DNA from 3 places in the Kribbella sp. NBC_01505 genome. Region 2 is predicted to be linked to each of the others. Evidence: riboswitches for the same ligand, from Rfam matches in the RefSeq annotation. Region 2 holds a riboswitch; each other region holds the start of a gene.

Region 1 (6,339 bases), 3.4 Mb from region 2:
CCGAGGGCGCCGTACTGGTGCTGTCGGCCGACGGCGACGCCACCTTGTACCTGCGCGAGGCGGCTGGGCCGGAGGAGGCCGATTTCTTCGCGAACGCGCGCGACGGCGAGCTGTGGATCGGTCCGGTCCCTGGCCTGAAGGACTGGTCGGACGCGCTGCAGATCGCCTGCCGCCCGATCGAGGAGCTGCCGTCCGCGGTGCGCGGCGCGGTGCCTTACATGCTGTCGGTGCCCGGGGTCGACCCGATGCTCGACGCGCTGGTGCAGACCGCGCCGCACGACGGGAACGCGCTGCGGCAGTCCATTGCCGAGCTGCGCCGGATCAAGGACGACTGGGAGCTGGATCAGCTGCGCGATGCGGTCGCGGCCAGCGTGCTCGCGTTCGAGGACGTGGCTCGCGAGCTGCCCGAGGCGATCCGTAGTGGCGGTGAGCGTTGGCTGCAAGGCACTTTCGACCGCCGTGCGCGGACGGCCGGCAACGGCGTCGGCTATGCGTCGATCGTTGCTGCTGGCAAGCATGCGCCGGTGCTGCACTGGGTCCGCAACGACGGTGCGGTCAACGAAGGCGACGTGATCCTCCTCGACGCCGGTGTCGAGACCCGCACGCTCTACACCGCTGACGTGACGCGGACCTTCCCCGCCACGGGTGAGTACACCGCTGCCCAGCGGCAGGTTCACGACCTCGTGCACAAGGCACAGCTCGCCGCACTCGATGCAGTCAAGGCAGGAGCGCCGTACCGAGCCTTCCAGCATGCGGCGATGGTCGTGCTGGCCGAAGGGCTGCGGGACTGGGGTCTGCTCGACATCTCGCTCGACGAGCTGCTCGGGCCGGACGGTCAGCAGCACCGCCGCTTCATCGTCTGCGGGACCGGCCACTACATCGGCCTCGACGTGCACGACTGCGACGCGGCCCGGCCGGAGACCTACTTCGCCGGTGAGATCGAGGCCGGGATGGCGCTCGCGGTCGAGCCGGGCCTGTACTTCCACCCGAACGACGAGACCGTGCCGCCGGAGCTGCGCGGGATCGGCATCCGGATCGAGGACAACGTCGTCGTGCACTCCGACCGGCTGGAGATCCTCACCGAGGCCCTCCCGATCGACACCGCCGGCCTCGAGCAGTGGACCCGCAAGCACCTCAACAGGCAGTAATCGACCGGTCACCGAAAATTATCGGTCACCAGCAGTAACACATTCCGGTGGCAACCCGATGTAGTCGTCGGGGAGGGTCGAACTCGGCCCGGCGCGTGACAGTGGGGGGCCGCGGTCACGCGCCGGCCGAATTCCGACACCGGATCAGAGGAGATCCACGGGGGAATGGCTATGAATCTGCGAGTGAGAGTCGTCCACTACGGCCAGGCACACTGGTACGCCGACATCGACGACGCCGACGATCCAGTCGTCGACGACCCCTTCTGGTACGTCGACCACTGCCGCACCCACGCCCAAGCCCTGGAAGCGGCCTGCGCCCAGCTGTCCACCCTGACCACCCGGGTAGACCGCGGCGACCGCCTCCACCGAGTCCTCGAAGTCACCGGCGTAGCGGTCTAACCCCTAACGTCCGAAAAACCCGCGGTCCACGTACTGCTGTTGAGTCTCGTCAGATAGTTCACGGGTGTGTCGCGGGACATTGGTGACACTTTGATCGGTCCGCAGGCTTGAGTTCTGGTTCATGGCCGGGGGTCGCGGCTGCGGCCGATTTGCTGCACGGGAAGGTTGAGGGGATCTCCGCTCAAGTTGCTGGTTCTCCCCTCGTTTTTTGACCAGAGAAGGGTCAACTTGAACGGATAGCCCACCAAAATTTACTGAGGCCCAGGCAACGGGCACAGACCCATCGGCGCGCCTTTGTGTGGATCTACTGCCACCCAGCGGCAGCAGAACTCCGCTGATCGACAACTCCCGCAGATCCGGGGCCGGCGCCGCACTCCGCAACAGGCTCACAACCACAGCCCAACGCCGCCAGACCGGCTCGACCGCAGCCGTAACTGCCACCTATGTTCGGAGACAGCAACTAGTACCGATGTCCCGAGACATGACAGCGATCCACGTACTGCATTCCTTCGGACGTTAGCGATCAGGTGGTCGGATGCTCCCCAAACCGCTTTGGGGACCGAAACCGGCCGATTCCGGTGGGTGTTCCGGTGCACTACGCTCCCCAAACCAGCCGGCCAGTCGCGGTCCGCACGCCTCGGTCGAGCAGAAATTGCCCTGGTTGGGCGAGGAGAACCTCATTTCAGTGGTTGCCCCCACGGATGGGGGGTTGCCTACTGAAAAGACGAGTGGGCAACCCCCTATCTGAGCGGGCAACCCCAAGGCCGATTGGTCGGCCCAGCGGGGCGGTGGCGCGGCGGGCGGCCGAGCCGGACGGACCTCGCCGCTCAGCCGGTCGGGGGGACGGCGGGGCAGGTTGTGCCGGGCTTCGGGAGTTTGCGGTTGACGAGGTAGGTGTCGATGGTGGCGGTCATGCAGGGGCTCTTGGTGTAGCTGCCGTGGCCCCAGCCTTCGTAGGTGAGGAGGCGGCCGTTGCGGCCTAGCTGGCGTTGGACGTTCTGGGCCATTGAGTACGCCGTGGCTGGGTCGTGCAGCGCGTTGGCCAGCAGGACTGGGGTTTTGAGGTGGTGCACGTCCAGGCGGTGCTGGGGGTTGTTGGCTGCCGGACCGCCCAGGCAGAGCGAGATGGCCATGAACTGGCCTGGGTACGGCATGCCCGGGTTGTTGCGGGCGAGCCTGGCCAGCAGGGCGGCGTACTCGGGGTAGGTCCTGACCTGCAGGTTCCAGTCCTGGCAGAACGGGACGAGGGTGTTGGAGACGAGCTCGCCGGTCGGTGGTGGCGGGGTCGGGATGACGCCCTTCTGCAGCACGGTTGCCAAGGCGTTCCACTGGGGCGCGTAGAGCAGGCGGAAGACGGCGAAGGAGGCGTTGAACTTGTTGTCCGACCGAGCCAGTACGTCGGCCCAGCGCGCCCGAACGTCTTGTCCGTGCAGGGCGCACGTCGTCGTACGGTCGCACCAGGCGACGAACTCGTCGAACGAGTCCTGGACCGACGCGGCCTGTGGATCGAGGAACTGGCGTGGTGTCGCGAGGCTGTGGTCGAGGACGCTCTCCAGGACCATCGCGCGGACGCGGTGCGGGTAGGTCTCCGCGTACTGGGCGCCGAGCGGGGTGCCGTACGAGCTGCCGTGGAAGGTGATCTGCTGCTCGCCGAGTGCGCGGCGGATCGCGTCGACGTCGCGCACGGTCTGCCAGGTGTCGACGTGGTCGTAGAGCGGACCGGTGTGCGCGCGGCAGTCGTCGGCGAGCCGGCGGTTGTAGTCGATCAGCGCGTCGAACCCCGCCTGGTCGCGGACGAGCGGTGACGGCATCGCGGCGTACAGGCTGGTGGTGCACTTGACCGGGTTGCTGCGCGCGATCCCGCGCGGGTCGAAGCTGACGATGTCGAACCGGTCCTGCAGTTCGGGGCTGAAGCGGTCCATGCCGGTCTTGATCCGGTCGACGCCGGAGTCGCCGGGACCGCCGGGGCCGAAGATCAGGACGCCGATCCGATGCTTGCCGGTCCGGCGGGCGATCTCGAGGGCGAAGGTCGGCCCGTTCGGATTCCGCCAGTCGACGGGGAGTTGCAGGGTCGCGCACTCCGAACCCTTGATGTCCTCCGGCTTCTCCTTGCCTTCGAGCTTGCAATCGGTCCAGTGGACAGCGGCCGACGCCGGGAGGACGGCGAGGCTTGAGGCGGTGACTGTGAGGACCAATCCCCACACGAGCGATCTGAATCTCATCTGCTCGATCCTTCGGTAACCGCTTGCTCCCGCACATCGGGGACAGCCCCCAAGACCACCCCGGGCCGGCCTTGAGGGACTTGTTAGGGTCGGGCTCGATGACACACTCACGGTGGTTCCGCGCAGTGGCGATCGCCGAGGCGATCTCGTGGACCGGTCTGCTGATCGGCATGCTGTTCAAGTACGTGCTGTCCGACAACGAGGCCGGGGTGAAGATCTTCGGCCCGATCCACGGCGGCATCTTCGTCCTGTACGTCGTCACCGTGCTGATCGTCCGGGGGCCGCTGCGCTGGTCGTGGCCGGTCACACTCGCGGCACTGGCCGCGAGTGTTCCGCCGCTGTTCACCTGGTTCTTCGAGATCTGGGCTCGAGGTCGGGAGCGGCAGTTTCACGCCTACTCCGCGGCACCCGGCACGGCACCTCACCGCACTTGAGCGAAGGACAAGATGCTCCGCATCGTGCCCTCCTCTCAAGCACGCCGAGCTACCGCACCGGGCACCTGCTCGCTACGGCGTGAAACTGCCGCTCCCGACCTAGCGCACCGGCCGGATTGACGCCGGGCCGAAGGCCGCCGTACCGTCGCGTCCGGAAGCTAATTCAACAGCCGCATGAACCCGTGCGGGAGAGACCCGGCCTAGGGCATCTCTCCCAACCCCACACCTACTGCGCTGCACTCGGCACGGCACCTCGCCGCACGGGTGCAAAGGGCAAGATGCGCCGCATCTAGCCCTTCGCCCCCGCGCGCCGATGCACCGCACCGAGCACATGCTCGCTACGGCGTGGGATTGGGAGAGATGCCTGTGAGCCGGGCGCCGTAGGAGCAACTCTCCCCAAGAATCTCTCAGGCACCTTCACCGTGCGGGCGAGGCATCTCTGGAGGGCATCAGCCCGACAGAGCGGGGAGGACACCACTCGGTCAACGACGACCGGAAGGGACCTCCGTCATGGCGATCAGTGTCTTCGACCTGTTCAGTATCGGGATCGGCCCGTCGAGCTCACACACCGTGGGCCCGATGCGAGCGGCCCGTACGTTCGTTCTCGGCCTCCAGGACGCGGGTCTGCTGACCGCGACCGCCCGGGTCGAATCGCAGTTGTTCGGGTCGCTCGGTGCGACCGGGCACGGCCACGGCAGTAACAAGGCGGTGCTGCTCGGGCTCGAGGGTGAGGACCCCGAGACCGTCGCCACGCACTCCGTCGACGCCCGCGTCGAGACGATCCGCGAGCGCGGCCGGCTGCGGCTGGCCGGCGTCCACGAGATCGCGTACGACGACAACTCCGACCTGATCATGCATCGGCGGAAGGCCCTGCCGTACCACCCGAACGGGATGTCGTTCCTGGCCCGCGGGGCGGATGGTGAGATCCTGCGGGAGCGCACGTACTACTCGGTCGGCGGCGGTTTCGTGGTCGACGAGAACGCGGCGGCCGGGGACCGGATCGTCCCGGACAGCACGGTGCTGAAGTACCCGTTCCTGAGTGGTGCCGAGTTGCTCGATCGGTGCCGTGAGTCGGGGCTGTCGATCGGCGAGGTGATGCTCGCCAACGAGCAGGCCTGGCGGTCCGAGGAAGAGATCCACAGCGGCCTGCTGAAGATCTGGAAGGTCATGCAGGACTGCGTCAAGGAGGGCTGCGAGACCACGGGCGTGCTGCCCGGCGGTCTGAAGGTGCCGCGGCGGGCACACGCGCTGCACGGCAAGCTCACCGGCGATCCGTGGTCGGTGGATCCGCTGAAGGTGATGGACTGGGTCAACCTGTTCGCGCTCGCGGTCAACGAGCAGAACGCGTCGGGCGGGCGGATCGTCACCGCTCCGACGAATGGTGCCGCGGGCATCATTCCCGCCGTACTGCACTACTACCGGCGGTTCATCCCGGGCGCCACTGACGACGGCTGCGTGCGGTTCCTGCTGGTCGCGGCGGCGATCGGCGTTCTGTACAAGGAGAACGCGTCGATCTCCGGGGCCGAGGTCGGTTGTCAGGGCGAGGTCGGTTCGGCCTGCTCGATGGCCGCGGCCGGGTTGTGCGAGTTGCTCGGCGGTACGCCGGAACAGGTGGAGAACGCGGCCGAGATCGCGATGGAGCACAACCTCGGACTCACCTGCGACCCGGTCGGCGGGCTCGTCCAGATCCCGTGTATCGAGCGGAACGCGATGGCCGCGGTGAAGGCGATCAACGCGGCCCGGATGGCGATGCACGGCGACGGCGTGCACGTGGTGACGCTCGACAAGGTCATCAAAACCATGCGTGAAACCGGTGCGGACATGAAGATCAAGTACAAGGAGACTTCCCGTGGCGGCCTGGCCGTCAACGTGATCGAATGCTGACGTGCAAGCACCGCTCACCAACAGCGTCCTGATGACCCGCCGGCTGGCCGAGGGATGAGCCTGCTGCGTTACTGGTGGGTGCTGCCGGGTGGGCTCGCCGTACTGGGTTATCTGCTGTCCTTCGCCGGGCTGACCCGGTCGCAGCGCGCCGAATGGGTGACCGCCCGGGTCGTCGATCTCGAGTCGCCGGACCACGGTGCCAGCAAGGACGGCGGCATCCCGGTCACCGTGTCGTTCCGCGACCCGCGCTCG
Region 2 (6,339 bases):
TCCACCCGTCAACGTCTTGGCGACGCGCCCGCGCGGATCGCGCAGGGTCGCGGTCAGCACCGAACCCGGGGCGGCCCCGGCCAGCTCGGTGTCGACCGTCAGCGTCGCGTCGCGGTAGGCGGCGTCCAGGGTGGTCGTGATGTAGGCGTCCTGGATCCTTGCCTGCGGCACCGAATACGAGTAGACGTCGCGGAAGATCCCGGCGTACCGCCACTGGTCGTAGTCCTCGAGATAGGAACCCGATCCCCACCGGTGCACCTGGACCTTGACCGTGTTCCGACCTGCGTGCGCCTGGTCGGTGATGTCGAACTCGGCCGGGCTGTATCCGCCTTGGTCGTAGCCGACGTAGGTGCCGTTGACCCACACGAAGTAGCCGCTCGTCACGCCCTCGAACCGCAGCAACTGCCGCCGCCCGGACTCACCGGCCGGCAGCTCGAGCGTCTTCTCGTAAGTGCCGGTCGGGTTCACATCCCGCGGCACCTTCGGCGGCGCATCCGGCCAGACCTCCTCCGGAATGTTCCGGAACATCGGATGATCGAGGAAGTCGCTCTGCCACGTATGCGGCACCTGCACCGTCTGCCAGGCCCCGGAAACATCGTCCGGCGTCTTCCCGAGCCGGAACTTCCACGGCCCGTTCAGTAGTCGCACGTACGGCGATCCCGCGCCGCCCCGAACCGCCGCCGAGTCATCGGCGTACGGCCACAACCGGGTATGCGGAGCGACCTGCCCCTCAGCGACCATCCCCGGATCCTCGAGATACCGATAGGCATCAATAGGCGCAGCCTCCGCCGCGGGCAACCCCACGAGCAGACCTGCGACTACGGCGACAGCAGTGAACCAGCTACGGCGACGGGCGGCCGAATCTCCGAAAGACAAGCGCACTCCCCAGGATCGAACAGAATCACACAGAGTTCAGCATCCCGCACGCTAGGTGTCCGTCGTTACAGGGTCAAGAGCGCGTCCGGTTTCGGTCGCTCAGCGCTGCGGGTACGGCGAGTCCTGGAGGCCGAGGTTCTTCCAGACGAAGCGGGGGATCCAGGCCAGGAAGTCGCGGAGGATGGCGGAGTTCCGCGCGATCGTCTGGTGGTCGTGGCGGCCGGCCTCGAACCAGACCCAGTTGCCGACCACCTGGAACGACGCCGGCCCTGCGGCCATCAGGAACTCCATCTGGCGCGGGTGGATGACGTCGTACGCGAACTTCTGGTCGTGGGCGTGGATCGCGAACTGCTCGTTGAAGGCTTCGCTCTCGAAGCTGATGCCGCGGCCGAAACCGCGCCGGCTGACCTGGATCCAGGGCATCTGCACCGGGAGCTCGAAGCCGAGGATCGGTTCGCTGTGGTTCTCGGTGACCGTGCGCGTGGTCGTGCGGCCCTCGGAGTCGGTGGAGCTCTCGGTCCGGGTGGTCTTCCAGTGGTGGGTGAACGCGACGAACGGCGGACCGTCGCCGTCCCGGCCGCGAATCACGTCGCTGGTGCTGTGATCGTGGCCACTGCGGGTGGTCGGCGTGCTCTGCAGCAGGCTGTCGTCCTGGCCGATCCAGTACCACTCCGGGTGCTGGTAAAAGCTCAGCCGCGGCTCGCGCTCGGGCTGAATCCAGCGGTCGAGCGGCGAGGCGTCAATCGCCGCAGCTATGGCGTCCAGCTGCTCGATCCACGGCGCCAGAAGCTCGGGATCCTTGTACGGCGGGCTCTCGGCGACCAACTGATCACCGTCGATACTCAGGTTCACGCCCGGCTGACTACTGGCCATCGCGATGAGAGTGGTGCAGAACTGGCCGTTGAGCACGTCGTTCGCGAACGCCGGGTCCTGGACTCCGACCGCCCAGCCCCACTCCGCCAGCTGAGGCGGGACCGGCACCATGGTCGCGGACACCCCGGCACGCGACCGGGTCCGGCCACCGGTGATCCACAGCTCGGGCAGCCGCCGCGACAGCTTGACCATGCCGACACAACCACTCCAGTACTCACTGCTGTACTCGATGACCTGGAACGGCCGGGAGCTCGTGGCGAGGCCGGTGATCTGATCGTCCGGCGAGCGCTTGAACCCCATCCCGAACGGCGGATTGGACAGCGGCGCCACCGTGTCGAACCCCGGGCTGCCGTTGAACACCCAGCCGCGGTCCCGCAACGACTTGATGTATCGCTGCCGCCGAACGATCAGCGCGACGGCCACCGCGACGCCGACCACCGCGAGGATGATCAGCACCAGGCTCAAGGTCGAAATTCCGCTCACTGGGTACTCCTCAGTCGTGCGATCCGACGGTCGATGATCTGCCCCAGTACGACGGCGTCGTCGTGCGGCAGGATCCATTCATCGGCAGAAGTTTGTACGACGAGCGCCGGACCCGGGCTGGCCACCGGTGGTTGATCGCTCCAGATCGGGTACACGAGGTCCTCGCTCCCCGACAGATACCGCACCGATGCCCCAGCCAGCTCCTCCAGCGGAACATCGACGGACTCCTCGGTGTAGCTGGTCTTCCGGCCGTTCGTGGTCCGGACCCTGATCATCAGCTGGATAGCCGTGTCGTCGATCGCGACCCGGACCCGCGGAATGCCACGCAACCGGAGGATCACCTGGTACGGCGTCTCGGCCAGGCCCACGTCCAGCGGGTGCAGCAGGAGCCGCTCGCCGTGCCGGCCGACGAGATACCCGGCGAACGCGCCGACTGCACCTCCCAGGAGGAAGTACAGCGGGTCGTTGGCGGTGTAGAGCGCCGTGAAGAAGCCGGTCAGACCGCCCATCACCGCGCCGATCGGCGACCAGGTCTGCACCCGGTACCGCCACTGGCCGCGGAGGTACCAACCGGCGGCGAACGCTCCGAGCGGGATCAGCACCGGCATCCAGCGGACCGGGTTGCTCCGGACCCCGATCACCGTCAGCGAGGTCAGGAAGATGACCGGAATGCCGACGTACACGATCCAGACGACGAGCTGGGCGTGCAGGTGACGACGCGAGACCTCGGGTGCAATCACAGAGAGGAGCCAACCACATCCGCGGGTCCGGGACGGCTGCTAGAGTCGGCGGCCTAACTGCATATCGCGCCGTTCGAATCGGGGCGGGAGAGTCCGGGCTCAAGGTAGCCCGGCGCCGAAGGAGCAAATCTCCCCAGAATCTCTCAGGCCCACTGACCGTTCCGATGAGGCGAACTCTGGAAAGACGGGTCCCTCGGGATCCGCACCCACGGTGCAAACCGCCTCACCTGGCGGCGAAGCTCTCAGGTACAGATGACAGAGCGGGGAGGTCACCCAGCAGTGGCACCGCACGTGCGGTGCCTGACCGAGGGAGCCTCCCGATCTATGACAGAGTCACGCGCGACTCCATTGCAGGCAGAGCATCAGCAGCTCGGCGCTTCGTTCACCGATTTCGCGGGCTGGACGATGCCGGTTCGGTACACCTCCGACATCGCCGAGCACACGGCTGTCCGGACTACCGCAGGTCTGTTCGACCTGTCCCACATGGGCGAGCTCGAGGTGATCGGCGCCACCGCGGCCGCGGCCCTCGACCACAGCCTGGTCGGGCAGCCGTCGAAGATCGCGCCCGGCCGCGCCCGGTACTCGATGCTGTGCGCCGAGGACGGCGGCATCATCGACGACCTGGTCGTCTACCGGCTCGCCGACGACCACTTCCTGATCGTCGCGAACGCCAGCAACACAGCCGTCGTACTGGCTGAGCTGGAACAGCGAGTTGCAGGCTTCGCGGTCGAGCTGCGCGACGCGACCGACTGCTGGGCGCTGATCGCGGTCCAGGGTCCGGTCTCCAAGCAGATCCTGGCCGAGCTGACCGAGGCCGATCTCGACGGCCTGAAGTACTACGCGATCACCGAGGCGAAGCTTGCCGGGAGCAACATCCTGCTCGCGCGCACCGGCTACACCGGTGAGGACGGCTTCGAGATCTACTGCCGTCCGGAGGAGGCCTCGCGGATCTGGGCCGAGCTGCTCCGGACCGGTACGCCGTACGGGCTTAAGCCGGCCGGGCTGGCCTGCCGGGACACGCTGCGGCTCGAAGCCGGGATGCCGCTCTACGGCAACGAACTCAGCCGCGAGCTGACACCGTTCGAGGCCGGGCTCGGCCGGGTCGTTGCGTTCGGCAAGGAAGCGGACTTCGTCGGCCGCGAGGCGCTCGCCCGTCGCCGTGACGAGGGCGCGCAGCGGGTGCTGGTCGGACTGACCTCGACGGGCCGGCGTTCACCACGCAGCGGGTACGCCGTTCTGGATCCGGCGACCGGTCGCACCGTCGGCACGATCACCAGCGGCGCGCCGTCCCCCACCCTCGGCCACCCCATCGCGATGGCGTACGTCGACGGGATCTACGAAGAGGCGGGAACTCGGCTGCAGGTCGACATCCGCGGCACCCAGGACGACGTGGTCGTCGTACCGCTCCCCTTCTACCGCCGCCAGGAGTCCTGATGTCTGTCCCTACTGAACTGCACTACACCGCCGACCACGAGTGGATCGCCCTCGACGGCGACATCGCGACCGTCGGCATCACCGCCTTCGCGGGCGAGGCCCTCGGCGACGTCGTGTACGTCGACCTGCCGGCTGTCGGCACCGCGATCACCACCGGCGACGCCTGTGGCGAGATCGAGTCCACGAAATCGGTCAGCGACCTGTTCGCGCCGGTCGACGGTGAGGTCATCGAGCTCAACGAGGCCGTCGTGGCCGACCCCGGTCTGCTGAACACCGATCCGTACCAGGCCGGCTGGCTGCTGCGGATCAAGGTCACCGGCCCGCCCAACCTGCTGGACGCCGGCGCGTACGCCGTATTGATCGGAGGCGAGTGAGATGAGCACCCTCAACCAGTCCCTGGCCGAGTTCGACCCGGAGATCCACGCGGCCGTGACGGCCGAGCTCGGACGTCAGCGCGACACCCTGGAGCTGATCGCGAGCGAGAACTTCGCGCCGATCGCCGTGATGGAGGCGCAGGGCTCGGTCCTCACCAACAAGTACGCCGAGGGCTACCCCGGCCGCCGGTACTACGGCGGCTGCGAACACGTCGACGTGATCGAGCAGCTGGCGATCGACCGGGTCAAGGCGCTGTTCGGCGCCGACTTCGCGAACGTCCAGCCGCACTCCGGCGCGCAGGCGAACGCGGCCACCATGTTCGCGCTGCTCAACCCCGGTGACACGATCCTCGGCCTCGACCTCGCGCACGGCGGGCACCTCACACACGGGATGCGGCTCAACTACAGCGGCAAGCTGTACGACGTCGTCGCGTACCACGTCCGCGACACCGACTTCCGGGTCGACATGGCCGAGGTCGAGCGGCTGGCGCTCGAGCACCGCCCGAAGCTCATCGTCGCGGGCTGGTCGGCGTACCCGCTGCACCTCGACTTCGCGGAGTTCCGGCGGATCGCCGATCTGGTCGGCGCCTATCTGACGGTCGACATGGCGCACTTCGCCGGGCTGGTCGCGGCCGGGCTGCACCCGAACCCGGTCCCGCACGCCGATGTGGTCACCACGACGACCCACAAGACCCTCGGCGGTCCGCGCGGTGGCGTCATCCTGACGAACCGCGCCGATCTGGCCAAGAAGTTCAATTCGGCCGTCTTTCCCGGGCAGCAGGGTGGTCCGCTGGAGCACGTGATCGCGGCGAAGGCGGTCGGGTTCAAGCTCGCGGCCTCGGACGAGTTCCGCGACCGGCAGCGCCGTACCCTCGACGGCGCGCAGGCGATCGCCTCCCGGCTGCTGGCCGACGACGTCCGCGCGGCGGGGATCTCGGTGCTGACCGGCAGGACACAGGTGCACCTCGTGCTGGTCGACCTGCGGAACTCGGAGCTCGACGGGCAGCAGGCCGAAGACCGACTCCACTCGGTCGGACTCACGGTGAACCGGAACGCAGTCCCGTTTGACCCGCGGCCGCCGATGGTCTCGTCCGGACTCCGGATCGGTACGCCGGCGCTGGCGGCCCGTGGCTTCGGCCCGGCCGAGTTCGCGGAGGTGGCGGACATCATCGCGACCGTGCTCGTCCGACCTGCCGACGAGGCGGTGCTCGCCGGTCTGCGGGAGCGGGTCGGGCTGCTCACGGCGAAGTTCCCGCTCTATCCGGAGCTCTGACGCCCTCGCTTTATTGCCCCTTAGCGAAGTTTTCACTCCGCTTCGGTGCTGCACGCAACCGTTTGGACCCTACGTAGCGTTAATTGCCCTATAGGGTCCAGACCGGAAACATCGGGCGGGGCCCCTAGTGGCATGGGCGGGGTTCGGAGGAGGCTGGGGTGGCGGCACACAAGGGTGAAGGACGCCGCAGAGTCAGTGGCACGGTCGCGTTGGTCTCGGCCTGTGTACTGATCTGCGGTATCGCGTTCACCGGGGCGATCGTCTTCCTGATGCCTGGGGAGCAGCC
Region 3 (6,339 bases), 1.5 Mb from region 2:
CGGCCGATGGACCGGGAAGACCCGGGAAGTGCTCCCTACTCGAACGCCTCCGGCGCAGGGCAGGAGCAGATCAGGTTGCGGTCGCCGTAGGCGCCGTCGATGCGGCGGACCGGCGGCCAGTACTTCGACGCGCGGTCGACCGACTGCGGGAAGGCGGCCTCTTCGCGGGTGTAGGCGTGCTCCCACTTGTCGTTGATCACCGAGGCGGCGGTGTGCGGGGCGTTGACCAGCGGGTTGTCGTCGGCCGGCCACTCCCCCGCCGCGACGCGGTCGATCTCGTGCTTGATGGCGATCATGGCGTCGCAGAAGCGGTCGAGTTCCCCTAGATCTTCAGATTCCGTCGGCTCGACCATCAGGGTGCCGGCCACCGGGAAGGACATCGTCGGGGCGTGGAAGCCGTAGTCGACCAGCCGCTTCGCGACGTCGTCGACGGTGATGCCCGTCTCCTTCGTCATCGGGCGCAGGTCGAGGATGCACTCGTGCGCGACCAGGCCGTTCTCACCGGTGTAGAGGACCGGGAAGGCGTTCTCGAGCCGCTTGGCCACGTAGTTCGCGGTGAGCACCGCGTTCTTCGTGGCGGCGGTCAGGCCCTCGCCACCCATCATCCGGATGTAGGCCCACGAGATCGCCAGCACACCGGCCGAGCCGAACGGAGCCGCGCTGATCGGGCCGACGCCGGACTCGGGGCCGGCCTGGTCGAGCAGCGGGTGGTTCGGCAGGTACGGCGCCAGGTGCGCGGCGACCGCGACCGGACCGACACCCGGACCGCCACCGCCGTGCGGGATGCAGAAGGTCTTGTGCAGGTTGAGGTGGCTGACGTCGCCGCCGAACTCCCCCGGCTTCGCGAGCCCGAGCAACGCGTTCAGGTTGGCGCCGTCGACGTACACCTGACCGCCGTGGTCGTGAACGATCTGGCAGACCTCGGTCACGCTCTCCTCGTACACCCCGTGGGTGGACGGGTAGGTGATCATGATCGCGGCCAGCTTGTCCGCGTGCTCGGTGGTCTTGGCGCGCAGGTCGTCCAGGTCGATCGTGCCGTCGTCGTTGCCCTTGACAACGACAACCTTCATGCCGGCCATCACGGCCGAGGCGGCGTTGGTCCCGTGCGCGCTGGAAGGGATCAGGCAGACGTTGCGGTCCTCGTTGCCTTGGGCCCGGTGGTAGCCGCGGATCGCGAGCAGCCCGGCGAGCTCGCCCTGGGAGCCGGCGTTCGGCTGGATGGACACCTTCGCGTAGCCGGTCACCTCGGCCAGCCAGCGCTCCAGCTGACTGATCAGCTTCACGTAGCCGGCGGCGTCCTCGATCGGCGCCAGCGGGTGCATGTCGGCGAACTCGGGCCAGGTGACCGCTTCCATCTCGGTGGTCGCGTTCAGCTTCATCGTGCAGGAGCCGAGCGGGATCATGCCGCGGTCGAGCGCGTAGTCCTTGTCGGACAGCTTGCGCAGGTACCGCAGCATCGACGTCTCGGACCGGTGCGTGTTGAAGACGGGGTGCGTCATGTACTCCGAGGTCCGCGGTACGGCGACCTCGGGCGCGGCCTGCGTGTCGTCGTACTGGACGCCGAAGGACTGGCAGACCCGGGTCAGCGCGGCGGCGTCGGTCTTCTCGTCACACGAGATGCCGACGTGGTCGGCGTCGACCTGACGCAGCCAGATGCCGTTCTGCCGGGCGGCGTCGACGACGTCCGCGGCGGCACCGGGGACGCGGGCGAGCACGGTGTCGAAGAAGTCGCTGTGCACGACCTCGACCCCACCGGCGCGCAGCGACGCGGCCAGCTTGCCCGCGTAGTCGTGCACGCGGCCGGCGATCGCCTTCAGGCCCTCGGGACCGTGGTAAACGGCGTACATGGAGGCAACGACGGCGAGCAGGACCTGCGCCGTACAGATGTTGGAGGTCGCCTTCTCGCGACGGATGTGCTGCTCACGGGTCTGCAGCGCGAGCCGGTACGCCGGGGCGCCGTCGGCGTCGACCGAGACTCCGACCAACCGGCCGGGGAGCGACCGCTCGAGACCGGCGCGGACCGACATGAAGCCGGCGTGCGGACCGCCGTAGAAGAGCGGGACGCCGAAGCGCTGCGAGGAGCCGATCACGATGTCGGCCCCGGCCTCGCCCGGCGCCTCGAGCAATGTCAGCGCGAGCAGGTCGGAGGCGACCGCAACCAGCGTCTCGCGCTCGTGCGCGGCGGCGATCAGCGGCTTCAGGTCACGGACGGCACCGCCGGAGCCCGGGTACTGCACCAGGAAACCGAAGAAGTCGCCCGCGGGCAGACCGTCGGTGGTGTCGGCGACGACGACCTCGATATCGAGCGCCTCGGCGCGGGTCTGCACCACGGCGATCGTCTGCGCGAAGGTGTCGGCGTCGACCAGGAAACGGTTCGACTTGCTCTTGCGATTCGAGCGGTGCGCCAGCGTCATCGCCTCGGCGGCCGCGGTGCCCTCGTCGAGCAGCGACGCGTTCGCGGTCGGCAGACCGGTCAGGTCGGAGACGACGGTCTGGAAGTTCAGCAGTGCCTCGAGCCGGCCCTGCGAGATCTCCGGCTGGTACGGCGTGTAGGCCGTGTACCAGGCCGGGTTCTCGACGAGACGGCGGACGATCACCGACGGCGTGAAGGTGCCGAAGTAGCCCTGGCCGATCATCGAGGTGGCGACGTTGTTGCGGGCCGCCAGCTGGCGCAGCTCGGTGAGCGCGTCGACCTCGGAGGCCGGCTCCGGGAGCCGCAGCGGCTCGGTCGACCGGATCGAGGCCGGTACGGCGGCATCCGCCAGCGCGTCGACATCGGCGTATCCGAGGAGTTCGACCATCCGCGCGACCTCGTCGGGGCGGGGCCCGATGTGCCGGTCGGCGAAGATTGCTGAAATTTCCGTCATCAAAGAGGCTCCGTTGCTGGCTGTAGCTTCCGGGGGCCTCCCCCTCTGTCACGCCATGACCGCACGCTTCAGAGTCGCCTGGCGCACTCGGTCCATGGGCCTGAGAGGTTCCGGGGAGGAATTGCCCCTTCGGCGCCCGGTTGAACGGGTCTCTCCCAAGTGCGGTGTACGGCTAGCAGAAAGAGTACCTCAGCCCGTCATGCGGGCCCGGCGGCGGGCGGCCAGCTCGTCGCTGGCGTGGCTGTCGCCCTCACCACCGTCGCCGTGACCGTCGGCACGCTCGGTCGGCAGCTCGGACAGCGAGCCCTCGACCTCACGCCAGACACCGCCGAGGGCGATGCCGAAGACTCCCTGGCCACCGGCCAGCAGGTCGATGACCTCGTCCGGCGAGGTGCACATGTAGACCGACGCGCCGTCACTCATCAAGGTGATCTGGGTCAGGTCGTCGATCCCGCGCTTGCTCAGGTGGGCGATCGCGGTCCGGATCTGCTGCAGTGAGATCCCGGCGTCGAGCAGCCGCTTGATCACCTTCAGCAACAGAACGTCACGGAAACCGTAGAGGCGCTGCGTGCCCGAACCCGTCGCCGGACGCACCGACGGCGAGACCAGACCGGTCCGCGCCCAGTAGTCGAGCTGACGGTAGGTGATACCCGCCGCGGCACAAGCCGTCGGTCCACGGAACCCGACATCAGCCGGCATCGGCCGCAGGTCGTCCTCGAAGAGCAGGCCCTGAACGCCGGCGGTGATCGCCGCCTCGGCGCGTGCTTCGGACGTCGACTGCGCCGTCAGATCCGTGTCGCCGGTGCGTGTCACGCCTGAGCCTCCCTGAATACCTACTGGAACGAGTCATCTCCGTGGAGTAACGGTGCCCCACGACTCCTTCACGGTAAGCCGCCGACCTGAGAGGGTCAACGACAACCGCTCCGAGCCGTTAGCGTGTCGCGACTCCCATACGAATCGTTACCTACCCGGCCTTGCCCGGTTCAGGCCTCCGAAGCGGGCTCAGCTCTTGTCGAAGTCTTCCGGAGTGACCTGGTCGAGGAACTCGCGGAACCGCTCGACCTCCTCTTCCTCCTGCACCTCGTCGGCCTCGTTCTCACTCTCCGGAACCGGGATCCCGGCCTCGGCCAGGATCTCCTCGGTGCAGAACACCGGTGTCCCGGTCCGCAGCGCGATCGCGATCGAGTCCGACGGGCGGGCCGAGATCTCGGTCTTGTCGTCGAAGACCAGGATCGCCTCGAAGACGCCGTCGGTCAGGTTCACGATCCGCACCTGACTGAGCGTGTGCCCGAGCACGCGGATCGTCTCCGCGAACAGGTCGTGGGTCAGCGGCCGGGGCGGCTCCATCCCCTGCTGGGCGAACGCGATCGCACTCGCTTCGGCCGCACCGATCCAGATCGGCAGGTACCGCTCACCGCCGACCTCCCGGAGCAGCACGATGGGCTGACTCGAGGGCATCTCGACCCGGACTCCGACTACGTCGACTTCGCGCACACCTTCAGCCTACTCCGCGCCGCTCAGTGCGGCAGCCGGGATCTCACCAGTGCCGTGTGCAACCGAACGGTGAGCGCCGCCAGCTCCTGCGTCCGGTCGGTACGGCGCGGGCCCGTGACCTGCTCGATCAGCCCCACCTCGCGGTCGGCGGCGGTCCGGAACGGCCGCAGGTGCCGCGGCTCGATCCCGTACGTCGCGAGCTCCGCGGCCACCTGCGCGACCACGATCGCGTCGCCCCCGTAATGCTTGCCCTCGGCCACGATCAGGCCGTGGCTCTCCAGCTCGGCGAGCAACGCCGTACCGACTCCGGCGGCCGCGCACAGCTCCGCCTTGGTCAGTCGCAGGTCGGTGCCGGTGGCACCGAAGTCGTCAGCGGCCGGCCCGGCGGCCGGCGTACTGGGGGCGATCGGCGGACCACCTGCCGCTGGGCGCAGGCCACGGTCGAGGGCACCGAGGTGCTCCTTGATGACCTTCAACGGCAGGTACTGGTCGCGCTGGGCGGTCAGCACGTAGCGCAGCCGCTCCACGTCGGCGGCGCTGAACTTGCGGTAGCCCGACGCGGTCCGCGCCGGTGTCACCAGCCCCTCGGCCTCCAGGAAACGGATCTTGGAGATGGTGACATCGGTGAACTCGGCCTGCAGCAGCTGCAGGACCTCGCCGATCGAGAGCTCAGGCTTGGCCACTGGCGTAGTAGACCAGCCGGTACTTGCCGATCTGCACCTCGTCGCCGTTGCTCAGCTGGACCTCGTCGATGCGGTCCCGGTTCACGTAGGTGCCGTTCAGGCTGCCGACGTCGCGGACCTTGACGCCGTACGCGTCGCGACGGAACTCGGCGTGCCGGCGGGAGACCGTCACGTCGTCGAGGAAGATGTCGCTGTCCGGGTGCCGGCCCGCGGTGACCACGTCGACGTCGAGCAGGAACCGGCTGCCCGCGTTCGGGCCGCGCTGGACGATCAGCAGTGCCGACCCGGCCGGCAGCGCACCGACGGCGGCCTGGTCGTCGGCCGACAGCGGCTCGCCCTGGTCGAAGCGCTCGGTCTCGGGCTCGGCGCTGATCGGCGTCAGCATCGCGGTGTCCGTCACACCCGGCGTCGGCGTCGCGGCGGCCGGTCGGTCCGCCCCAGGGAGCATCGCTCCGCACTGCGAGCAGAAGCGGCTGCCCTCGGAGTTCTCGTGCCCGCACTGGTTGCAGAACGGCATGCTGTGATCCTCCCGATCGCCGGCGGTCCGGCGACGTTGTTGTTCGTAGACCCCGTGATGACAAGTGTGGACCCGGGCCCCAACCCTCTACCAGCGGTTGAGGTCCGGTAAACCTACCAGGACGGTGTCAGCTCGGGTCGAGCTGGCCCTTGTAGGTCTCGGCGTCCATCAGGGCCTCGACCTCGGCGATGTCGTCGACCTCGATGTCGAGCAGCCAGCCCTCGCCGTACGGGTCGGTGTTGACCAGGTCGGGCTGGTCGGCCAGCGCCTCGTTCACCGCGCGGACCGTGCCGTTGACGGGTGCGAACAGGTCGCTGACGCTCTTGGTCGACTCGAGCTCGCCGCAGGAGTCACCGGCGCGCACCGCGCTGCCGACCTCGGGGAGCTGCACGTAGACGATGTCGCCGAGGGCGTCCTGCGCGAAGTCGGTGATGCCGACCCGCACCGGGGCTTCCTCGTTGGCCTTCACCCATTCGTGCTCGGCCGTGTACTTCAGGTCTTCGGGGTACACCGTCGTTCCTCTTTCTCGAAGGAATTACTTGGTCGGGCTGGGCGCCGGGCGAGCGTAGCGATGCTCCTCCTGCGCGTGCAAGGCGGTGATGGCGACGCTGGTCTCCTCGTTCACGTCCGCCGTCCCGCCGATCTGGGGACCGGTCACCTCACTGACCAGACCGCCGGGAAAGTTGGAGGCCTCGGCCAGGCTGTGCGAGTCGCCGATCGCCTCGATCACGTACGGCGAGTTCACCTTCTTGCCGTCGATCAGGATGCCGGGGGCGTC

What was found. Region 2 has a riboswitch for glycine ahead of gcvT (glycine cleavage system aminomethyltransferase GcvT). Riboswitches for the same ligand answer to the same signal wherever they lie in the genome.
Region 1: linked by a shared signal. The riboswitch ahead of OG474_RS13160 (L-serine ammonia-lyase) and the one ahead of gcvT (glycine cleavage system aminomethyltransferase GcvT) in region 2 are both predicted to bind glycine.
Region 3: linked by a shared signal. The riboswitch ahead of gcvP (aminomethyl-transferring glycine dehydrogenase) and the one ahead of gcvT (glycine cleavage system aminomethyltransferase GcvT) in region 2 are both predicted to bind glycine.

What each region holds. Positions count from the first base shown of each region.
Region 1 covers NZ_CP109425.1:2,806,571-2,812,909, reverse strand. Annotated here, with positions in the region: gene OG474_RS13180 (aminopeptidase P family protein) at 1-1,148, shown strand, start outside; gene OG474_RS13175 (hypothetical protein) at 1,320-1,547, shown strand; gene OG474_RS13170 (alpha/beta fold hydrolase) at 2,375-3,769, opposite strand; gene OG474_RS13165 (DUF3817 domain-containing protein) at 3,868-4,203, shown strand; glycine riboswitch at 4,546-4,636, shown strand; gene OG474_RS13160 (L-serine ammonia-lyase) at 4,714-6,087, shown strand; gene OG474_RS13155 (DUF3592 domain-containing protein) at 6,142-6,339, shown strand, end outside.
Region 2 covers NZ_CP109425.1:9,292,984-9,299,322, forward strand. Annotated here, with positions in the region: gene OG474_RS43260 (glycoside hydrolase family 2 TIM barrel-domain containing protein) at 1-876, opposite strand, end outside; gene OG474_RS43265 (hypothetical protein) at 976-2,232, opposite strand; gene OG474_RS43270 (hypothetical protein) at 2,229-2,972, opposite strand; glycine riboswitch at 3,047-3,141, shown strand; gene gcvT (glycine cleavage system aminomethyltransferase GcvT) at 3,297-4,406, shown strand; gene gcvH (glycine cleavage system protein GcvH) at 4,406-4,780, shown strand; gene glyA (serine hydroxymethyltransferase) at 4,782-6,053, shown strand; gene OG474_RS43290 (heparinase II/III family protein) at 6,212-6,339, shown strand, end outside.
Region 3 covers NZ_CP109425.1:7,745,480-7,751,818, reverse strand. Annotated here, with positions in the region: gene gcvP (aminomethyl-transferring glycine dehydrogenase) at 36-2,867, opposite strand; glycine riboswitch at 2,946-3,035, opposite strand; gene OG474_RS36430 (MerR family transcriptional regulator) at 3,057-3,680, opposite strand; gene OG474_RS36425 (bifunctional nuclease family protein) at 3,870-4,361, opposite strand; gene OG474_RS36420 (MerR family transcriptional regulator) at 4,385-5,044, opposite strand; gene OG474_RS36415 (FHA domain-containing protein) at 5,031-5,561, opposite strand; gene gcvH (glycine cleavage system protein GcvH) at 5,689-6,072, opposite strand; gene OG474_RS36405 (DUF881 domain-containing protein) at 6,097-6,339, opposite strand, start outside.